3 regions of the Pseudocitrobacter sp. 2023LY-00077 genome follow, and region 3 is predicted to be linked to each of the others. Evidence: predicted binding sites of a transcription regulator. Region 3 holds the regulator's gene; each other region holds the start of a gene.
The links. The regulator CRP, encoded in region 3, controls carbon source genes, mostly activating them, when cyclic AMP is high. The targets are predictions, from matches to a motif close to ATGTGANNNNNNTCACAT.
Positions count from the first base shown of each region.

Region 1: a site for CRP is predicted at 1,993-2,010, ahead of ACWWFX_RS06905 (arabinose ABC transporter substrate-binding protein). Genes of this name have one in related genera too.
Region 2: a site for CRP is predicted at 1,400-1,417, ahead of rhaS (HTH-type transcriptional activator RhaS). Genes of this name have one in related genera too.

Region 1 is NZ_JBSPEI010000004.1:112,585-115,865, reverse strand. It holds gene araG (L-arabinose ABC transporter ATP-binding protein AraG) at 1-804, opposite strand, end outside; gene ACWWFX_RS06905 (arabinose ABC transporter substrate-binding protein) at 870-1,850, opposite strand; gene ACWWFX_RS06900 (DJ-1/PfpI family protein) at 2,143-2,700, opposite strand.
Region 2 is NZ_JBSPEI010000020.1:55,834-59,114, reverse strand. It holds gene rhaR (HTH-type transcriptional activator RhaR) at 1-363, opposite strand, end outside; gene rhaS (HTH-type transcriptional activator RhaS) at 435-1,271, opposite strand; gene rhaB (rhamnulokinase) at 1,572-3,041, shown strand; gene rhaA (L-rhamnose isomerase) at 3,038-3,281, shown strand, end outside.
Region 3 is NZ_JBSPEI010000003.1:21,785-25,065, reverse strand. It holds gene ACWWFX_RS04565 (YccS/YhfK family putative transporter) at 1-874, opposite strand, end outside; gene crp (cAMP-activated global transcriptional regulator CRP) at 923-1,555, opposite strand; gene ACWWFX_RS04555 (OsmC family protein) at 1,858-2,262, shown strand; gene ACWWFX_RS04550 (phosphoribulokinase) at 2,394-3,263, opposite strand.

The DNA.
Region 1 (3,281 bases), on a different contig from region 3:
CGCCTTGACCTGGTCCAGCCGCAGGCGCTCCGCACCGTGCTCGCGTGGCTGCCAGCCATAGATGTCACCAATGTCACGCCCGACCATCGCCTGAACCAGACTGTCGTGGTTCACTCTTTCCATATCGCTGAAGGTGCAGACATAACGTCCGTCTTTAAAGACGGTGATGGCGTCGCTCAGGGCAAAAATTTCTTCCATACGATGAGACACATAGATGATCACGCGGCCTTCTTTGCGCAGTTCGCGGATCACGCGGAACAGATTCTCAATTTCACGCGCTGAAAGTGAGCTGGTCGGTTCGTCGAAGGCGATGACTTTCGCGTTGCGGGCCAGCGCTTTGGCAATTTCCACCATTTGCCACTGACCGATGGAGAGATACTTCAGCGGTGTGTCCGGGTCGATATCGAGCCCAAGATGCTGTAACTGTAGCCCGGCTTCGTAGTTCAGCAGCGAACGATTAACGATGCCGCCTTTGCTGGGCAACTGCCCGAGGTAGATATTTTCCGCGACGGTCATCTCCGGCACCAGGTGCAGTTCCTGATAGATAATCGCGACGCCAGCGTTCAGCGCGGCGGTGGTATCCGCAAAGGCGACATCCTGCCCGCGCAGCGTTAGCGTGCCCGCCGTCGGCGCGTAGTTGCCGCTAAGAATCTTGAGCAGCGTAGATTTCCCGGCGCCGTTTTCGCCCATCAGCGCGTGCACCTGGCCGGCATAGCAGCCGAAGCTGATATCGGATAACGCTTTCACGCCCGGGAAGGTTTTAGAAATGCCGCGAAACGAGAGATAAGGGGTTGACTGTTGCATAACCACTCCTGAATGACAGGGTCACATCTCCCCCGGCAATAACGCCGGGAGAGAGGCATCACGACTTACAGACCTTTTTTCGCCAGTTCTTCTTTGAAGTTTTCACGGGTAATCAGCACCACGTCGGTAACCGCAGTAAATTTCGGCGGCTCTACGCCCTTCTCAACCCAGTTGTAGAGCATTTCACTGGTTTTGTAGCCGTGAATATCCGGGCTTGGCAGCAGGGAACCATAGAAGCCGGTAGCCTGTGCTTTCGACAGTTCGTTCACTGCATCCACACCGTTGATACCGATGCCGATGACGTCGGCCGCTTTAAAGCCCTGACCTTCCGTCGCACGCACGCCACCCAGTACGGTGTTATCGTTCATACCGACGATCAGCCAGTGCTTCACGCCTGGATGTTGCACCAGCATGGAGTTACCAGCATCGAAGGCGCCGGGGATATCGTTAGATTTGGTTGGGACCTGATAAATCTGTTTTTCCGGGAAACCCGCGGCTTTCAGCGCATCCAGCGAGCCGGTGGTGCGACGACGCGCGGTATCCAGCTCGTTCGCCGTGATCGCCATCACGGCGGTATCTTTCACGTCCCAGCCGCGTTTTTGCATCTCTTTATAGAGTTCCTGCCCCTGACGTGCGCCGATTTCACTGGCCGCCATCATCACCAGCGGAACGGTGTCCATCGGCTTGCCTTTGGCGTTAACGAACTGGTCATCGACGGTGATCACTTTCATGTCATAGCCGCGCGCTTTCGCCATAATTGCCGAGCCCAGTTTCGGGTCTGGGGTACAGATAACGAACCCTTTCGCGCCGTTAGCCGCCAGGCTATCGATGGCGTTCAGAGTTTTCTCGCCGTCGGGCACGGCAATTTTAATCACGTCAAAGCCCAAATCTTTGCCGGCTTTGTCAGCAAACTTCCATTCGGTCTGGAACCACGGCTCTTCCGGTTGTTTCACCAGAAAACCGAGCTTCAAATTTTCTGCCATAGCTGATTGTGACATAACCGCTGCCAGGCCGATGGCGGCCAGCGCTTTAGTGAATTTGTGCATGGTATACTCCAGCCTTTGTGCTTTTATTTGTAGGGAAATAATCGGTTATAAAATTTAATTAGGACGTAAAACAACGTATTAGCCGTTTCGTTAATTGCTATACGGTTGTTAGCACATTAATAGCGGGAAAATATTTATCCATAAGAGAGCCGCATCACACCGCAGAATTACAGTAGTTGCATACATGGATTTAGCAGAAAATGACATACAGAAAGGGCGAATTGTCCGACAATTCGCCCTGGCAATAGCATTATAATCTATATTGTTAGCTAACTAATCCTTGTTTAACGGGTTACCACGGATAGTAGATGTGGTCCGCGTGATCGCGGACTGGCGCCTCATCCCCTAATAAGCGCGCCGCTACGGTAAAGGCGAAATCGAAAACATGACCAAATCCTTTTCCGCTGATGAGGTTGCCATCTTCCACTACCGGGGCATCAATATACTCACCGTCTTTAATATCCTGCCATAAGTCGCCAGAACAGACGTAGCGACGGCCTTTCAGCAGGCCGTTACCTGCCAGCACGCGGGCGGCGGCAGAGCAAATGGGGCAAATATATTTTCCGGCTTCATCATGTGCGGCGACAAACTTCACCACGTCTTTATTTGCCGCGAGATTCACACTGCCCTGCGGCCCGCCGGGCAGTATCACAGCGTCGTAGATTTTATCCATGCGTTCTGCAAGCGTGGCATCCGCCACCATCGGGATATCGTGATAGCTCACCACCGCACGCGATTCAGCGCAGGACACCAGTTCAACCTCAAGATGCAAACGACGCAGAATATCAATCGTGACGATCGCTTCACCTTCTTCAAACCCGGGTGCTAACAGCACGGCAACCTGTTTCATTGTAACTCCTGTTTTATCGTAATCGGGGATTGGCCGGATAATTGCGCACGAACCAATCTGCCTCACCACTGGCAAAAATGATCTAAAACAATTTACTGGCTATTGAACTGTTTGCCTGACTCACAAAATAAACAAACAAAAATAAACCACTGTTTCATTTTATTCTACGAATAGTACGTAATGCCTGGCAAGCAGTAAAACAGGTTTATGTGATCGTCCACGAAAAATGCTAACGCGATCACAAATAAAGATGAGCCTTAATATATTCACCATACAAATCATATAGCTGTAATAATTCATTACGGTAACATGCGCAGGCATAATCCTTTTCTGGAATATAGTTGTAACAAAACGTAAATGAACAAACTTAAGAGTTTTCTTAGATGGTGACGCGCGGTATTATTTTTGGAGCCGATTCAGGAATCGTACATCGGTCACATTCAGAGGTCGTCGAATATTACATTCTGTCATTGTTCTCTGACGCGTAAATAGCGCGATTTAAACTTGCATTAATTTACGCTACTTAATCGTAGCGTCATGATGAAAAGTAAGAATCCCGATTGTTAACGCGAGTTGTCCCT
Region 2 (3,281 bases), on a different contig from region 3:
GCTGCTGCCAATGCGCCAGTGCGGCGTCCAGGCGCTGCCGTTCAGGCCGGGCAGGTAGTTTTGCCAGTCCAGATTAAGCTTCAGCCGCTCGGGACAGTAGATAATATTCTGTAAAACCAGATCGTTAACTGAGGCGTAGGAGTGTTTATCTTCCGCGCGGATGTAGAAGAGATCGCCCCGCGTGATGCGATAAGGGCGATCGTTGAGCATATGCAGGCCGTTTCCGCGCCAGACCAGCACCAGCTCGCTAAATTCATGGGTATGCTCCGCAAAGACGTTTTGCGGATAACGATCGGCGACCGCCACCGCTTGCCCAGGGCGGGCAAAGAATTCCTCTTTTCGCAGAACTAAGTGACCCGACACAGCCATACCTCACGACCTATAACGCACTATTGTCGCAGTTCTACGCTGAGAAAACGTTGATAGCCGCCGCGTTACTGCAAGGTGGCATCACGGCCCTGGCGAATATCGCGCGGTGACCAGTCGAATTCCCGGCGGAACAGGGTGGAAAAGTGGTTGCTGTCGCCAAAGCCACAGTGGTAGGCAATATCCGTTACGCTTTCGTCGCTGTGGCGCAGCAGATGGCGGGCCTTAATCAAACGCAGGCGATTGAGATAACGCTGCGGCGTCAGGCCCGTCGAGTGTTTAAGCTGGCGATGGAGCGTGCGCAGCGACAGCGAAAACTGCTCGGCCAGCGCTTCCCAGCAAACATCTTCCGCAAAATGATCTTCCAGCCAGGCCATCAACTGATTCAGACGCGCGTCGTTATCAACACTGCCCGCAACCTGGGTTCCACGACGCAGCAACACCAGCAGTTGCATAAAGAGAATTTCGCGGTTGGCGAGCGTTGCCGCGTCCATGTTGTCATCCACCTGCGCCATCTGATCGAGGATAAAGCGCACCTGTTGCAGCGTGCTCTGGCTCACCCGCCAGTGGGAAGGATAATTACCCTCTTTCTCCTGCGGCAGCAGTTGATCGAGCCCGGAAAGAAACTGGAACGCTTCCGGTGAGCGATAAAGGACATTGGTCAGACAAAGATTATCGGTGTGCTCATAAAGATGGCGATCCGTATCGCGAACAAAACAGACCGTGCCGCCGCAAATGGTATGTGGCTGACCATTGAAAACATGAATACCGGTCCCCTGCTCAACAATCACAATTTCATGAAAATCATGATGATGCTCAGGAAAAGCGGGCTGCGGAAGTCGCGGTTCAATCGCTACAGGTAATCGCCCTGAACGGAAAAAATCCACACTGTGCAATACGGTCATAACGCCCCCACTAAATGAGAAAAGTTATCAGGATAGTAATCGGGGGTGGCTGACCTCACCTTAAAGTTTCGACAGCAAAGGGCGCAAACCCGGTCGTTTTTTCAAGAAAGGCCGGGAAAGATCGGGAATTGCGGAGAGCGTCACACCCGCGCAATACGGGGCAATTGGCGGAAATTGTGAGCTCTCTCACGTCTACCTTTGCTTTCTTGCCAGCCGCCCATTTTGCTGTCAGTGATGAGAAGGTCACGTTCGTACGCGCTTCTTAGACTGGGTCCAATGACATTAAGAAGGACTCCAGCCATGACTCTTCGCCATTGTGTGGCCGTCGATTTAGGGGCATCCAGCGGACGCGTGATGCTTGCCCGCTATGACACCGGGCAACACACACTCTCACTGCACGAAATCCACCGTTTCGTGAACTGCCTGCAAAAACAGGATGGATTTGATACCTGGGACATCGACGGGCTTGAGGCGGAGATCCGCACCGGCCTGAACAAGGTGTGCGAACAGGGCATCCTGATCGACAGCATCGGCATCGACACCTGGGGCGTGGATTACGTTCTGCTTAACCGCGACGGTCAGCGCGTTGGCCTGCCGGTCTCCTACCGTGACAGCCGCACCGACGGTGTGATGGCGCGGGCGATTGAACAGCTCGGGAAAGCGCAAATCTATCGCCGCAGCGGTATTCAGTTCCTGCCGTTTAATACGCTCTATCAGCTACGCGCGCTGGTTGAACAGCAGCCGGAAATCGCCGCCAAAGTGGCCCATGCCCTGCTGATCCCCGATTATTTCAGCTATCGCCTGACCGGCAAAATGAACTGGGAATATACCAACGCCACCACCACGCAGCTGGTCAATATTCAGACCGATAACTGGGATGAAGACCTGCTGAACTGGACCGGCGCATCGCCGAAATGGTTCGGTACGCCAACGCATCCTGGCAACGTGATTGGTCACTGGATTTGCCCGCTGGGCAACAAAATCCCGGTGGTGGCCGTCGCGAGCCATGACACGGCAAGCGCAGTCATTGCTTCGCCGCTGGCAAACAAAGACGCCGCTTATCTCTCTTCCGGTACCTGGTCGCTGATGGGCTTTGAAAGCACCACGCCTTATACCAGCGAGTATGCACTGGCAGCCAATATCACTAACGAAGGCGGCGCAGAAGGGCGTTATCGGGTGCTGAAAAACATTATGGGGTTGTGGCTGCTTCAGCGCGTGATTAAAGAGCAGAACATCACTGACCTGCCTGCATTGATTGCAGAAACGGAACAACTCAGCGCCTGCCATTTCCTGATCAACCCCAATGAAGACCGTTTTATTAACCCGGACAACATGAGCGCTGAAATTCAGGCCGCCTGCCGCGAGACCTCGCAGCCGGTGCCGCAGCGCCCTGCCGAACTGGCGCGCTGTATTTTCGACAGCCTTGCCCTGCTTTACGCCGACATTCTGAATGAACTGGCGCGCCTGCGCGGCAAACCGTTCAGCCAGCTGCATGTCGTCGGCGGCGGTTGCCAGAACCACTTACTCAACCAACTTTGTGCCGACGCCTGCGGCGTGACGGTGGTGGCGGGCCCGATTGAGGCCTCCACGCTCGGCAATATTGGCGTGCAGCTGATGACGCTGGAAGAACTGGGCACCGTAGATGATTTCCGTCAGGTGGTAACCGGCAACTACGGCCTGACCACCTTTACACCTAATTCTGAACATGAAATTGCCCGCTACGTTGCGCAGTTTCAGCAAAAACGACTGACAAAGGAGCTTTGCGCATGACCACTCAACTTGAACAAGCCTGGGAACTGGCGAAACAGCGTTATTCCGCCATTGGCATCGACGTCGAAGAGACCCTGCGTCAGCTCGATCGCCTGCCGGTATCCATGCACTGCTGGCAGGGCGATGATGTCGCCGGTTTTGAAAACCCGGAGGGCAATCTGACCGGCGGTATTCAGGCGACGGGTAACTATCCAGGAAAAGCGCGTAATGCAACGGAATTACGTGCCGATCTGGAACAGG
Region 3 (3,281 bases):
AGCGCGTCGGGAAGCGGTGATAGAGAATATCATCGGCCATGACCCGCAGGCGCGCGGCGACGGTTTGCGCGTTCCAGCGAATCACCGCTTCGGCGTGGCTGCGCTCGACCAGTTTTTGCACCTCTTCCGGCTGGTGCAGACTCACCGAAATGTGCTCCTGCAAATCCAGCCCCATCTGGAAGGCGCGCAGCAGGCGCTTGTAATCATTGTGCTGATTGGCCGCCAGCATGTGCATCTGCTGATAGCACTGGGAAATCAGATCGACCACTTTCTGCTGACGATTAAGCAACGGCGGCAGGGCGGTATTGGGGTCGGTATGTTGCGTCAGCAGGCTATATTTGGCTTCGCAGTACTCCGCCAGTTGGCGGTAAAGCAGGCTTAACGACTCGCGTAGCGGTTGTTCACGCCACAGCCAGAACCAAAACCAGTTGAACAACCCGTACCACAGCGTGCCGAGCGCGTAGATCAGTAACGGTTCCCAGATAGGCATATTGCCCGCCAGGCTCAGGGTAAAAATCGCGGCAATTAGCGAGGCCGGAAGTAATCGCCCGTGCAGGGCGCTGATTTCGGCGGTAACGCCCAGCACCATCGCCAGACCGGTGAGAATAAACGGCAGCGGGATATCATCGGCCAACAGCAGTTGCACAATCAGGCTGCAACCGGCGAACAGCGACCCACCGATAATCAGGCGTTTGAAGAAACGTTTATGGGGAGTATCCAACCCGGCGATGTTGCAGCAGGCAGGCACTAAAGAGAACAGTAAGCCGTGTTGAAGCTGGCCAAGAATCAGGCCGACGGCGACCGGCAAACATAACACCAGCGTTTGCCGCAGTGCATAGTTGACTTCCGGATGGTAAATCAGCCTGCGCCACATACGAGACAAAAACGGCGTATTGCGCGAACAATACGCCGTCAGACGGGATTAACGCGTGCCGTAAACGACGATCGTTTTACCGTGTGCGGAGATCAGGTTCTGATCTTCCAGCATCTTCAGGATACGACCCACGGTTTCACGAGAGCAGCCGACGATCTGACCGATTTCCTGACGGGTGATTTTGATCTGCATACCGTCCGGGTGGGTCATAGCATCCGGCTGTTTTGCCAGATTCAGCAGCGTCTGCGCGATACGACCGGTAACGTCGAGGAACGCCAGGTTGCCCACTTTCTCAGAGGTGACCTGCAGACGGCGCGCCATCTGAGACGAGAGACGCATCAGGATATCCGGGTTAACCTGGATGAGCTGACGGAATTTCTTATAGGAGATTTCAGCCACTTCACAGGCGGTTTTCGCCCGAACCCAGGCGCTACGTTCCTGGCCTTCTTCAAACAGGCCCAGTTCACCGATGAAATCGCCCTGGTTGAGGTAGGAAAGGATCATCTCTTTGCCTTCCTCATCCTTGATGAGTACTGCCACGGAGCCTTTAACGATGTAGTACAGCGTTTCCGCTTTTTCACCCTGGTGAATCAGCGTGCTCTTCGATGGGTACTTATGAATGTGGCAATGAGACAAGAACCATTCGAGAGTCGGGTCTGTTTGCGGTTTGCCAAGCACCATGCGCGGTTATCCTCTGTTATAAGCTATCGCCAGCGGCATAAATCAGGCAGCCACTGGTTGAAATAATATCCTTCCCTCTACCTGGGAAGTTGGTCGTCAAAGATTGTCGCGACCAGTATGTGATGTCCTCTGCATACATGCAGTACGTTTATGTATCTCTGTAGCATCCCGACTGTTTTAGCATAGCTTTTGCCGTGTGTCTCCTGGTGTCTCGCTTCAGCATGACCCAGGTCTACTTCCGTTGCGAGATTTGTTATGTGCGCGTAATCTGACAATAAATTTGCAACTCTGGAGTGACAATTATGCAAGCGCGTGTGAAATGGGTTGAAGGGTTAACCTTCCTGGGTGAGTCGGCTTCCGGGCACCAGATTTTGATGGATGGCAACTCAGGTGATAAAGCGCCAAGCCCGATGGAAATCGTGCTGATGGCAGCGGGCGGCTGTAGCGCTATCGACGTGGTGTCTATTCTGCAAAAGGGCCGTTACGACGTGACCGATTGTGAAGTTAAACTGACGTCTGAACGCCGCGAAGAAGCGCCACGTCTGTTCACGCACATTAATCTGCACTTCATTGTGACCGGCAAAGAGCTGAAAGATGCGGCGGTGTCCCGTGCGGTGGATTTGTCCGCTGAGAAATATTGTTCAGTGGCGCTGATGCTGGGCAAAGCGGTGAACATTACCCATTCTTATGAGGTGGTGGAGGGGTAAGTTGAGACACCCCTCACCCTAACCCTCTCCCGCAGGGAGAGGGGACTGACCGTGCGGTGTTCAGGTTCTGCGCTGATTTTCTCCCTCTCCCTGCGGGAGAGGGCCGGGGTGAGGGGCCCAGCCTGCACCCTTCACCCAATCTTCTTCCCTTCCATCAACCGCTGCACCAGCGGCGTCATGATCAATTCCATCGCCAGCCCCATCTTGCCGCCGGGCACTACCAGCGTATTCATATGCGAGATAAACGAGCCCTGCAACATCGCCAGCAGCCACGGGAAATCGATATTATCGAGATTGCGGAAGTGGATCACCACAAAGCTCTCATCCAGCGACGGAATGCCTTTGGCGGCGAAGGGATCGGAGGTATCGACCGTTGGCACACGCTGGAAGTTGAGATGCGTGCGCGAGAACTGCGGGGTGATGTAGTTGATGTAATCTTCCATCGAACGGACCACGGAATCCATCACCGCCTCGCGGGAGTGACCCCGCTCGCTGGTGTCGCGGATCATCTTCTGGATCCACTCCAGGTTTACGATTGGCACCACACCCACCAGTAAATCGACATGCTTTGCCACATCATGATGCGGCGTGACCACGCCGCCGTGCAGCCCTTCATAGAACAGCACGTCGGTCGGCTCAGGCAGCGGTTGCCACGGGGTAAAGGTTCCCGGCACCTGATTCCACGGCACGGCTTCATCATAGGTATGCAGATATTTTCGCGACTGTCCGGTGCCGCTGTGCCCGTACTCGCGGAACGTTTGTTCCAGCAGGCTGAAGTCGTTGGCATCCGGCCCGAAGTAGCTGATATGACGCCCCATATCGCGCGCCTTACGAATAGCTAAGTCCATTTCCGGACGCGTGTAGCGATGAAAGCTGTCGCCTTCCACCTCTGCGGCATGGAGTTTGAGCTGGGCGAAAATCTTGCGGAACGCTAGGCTGGTGGTGGTGGTTCCCGCCCCGCTGGAACCCGTGACGGCGATAACCGGATGTTTGGCAGACATAGCGAACAACTCCCGAGT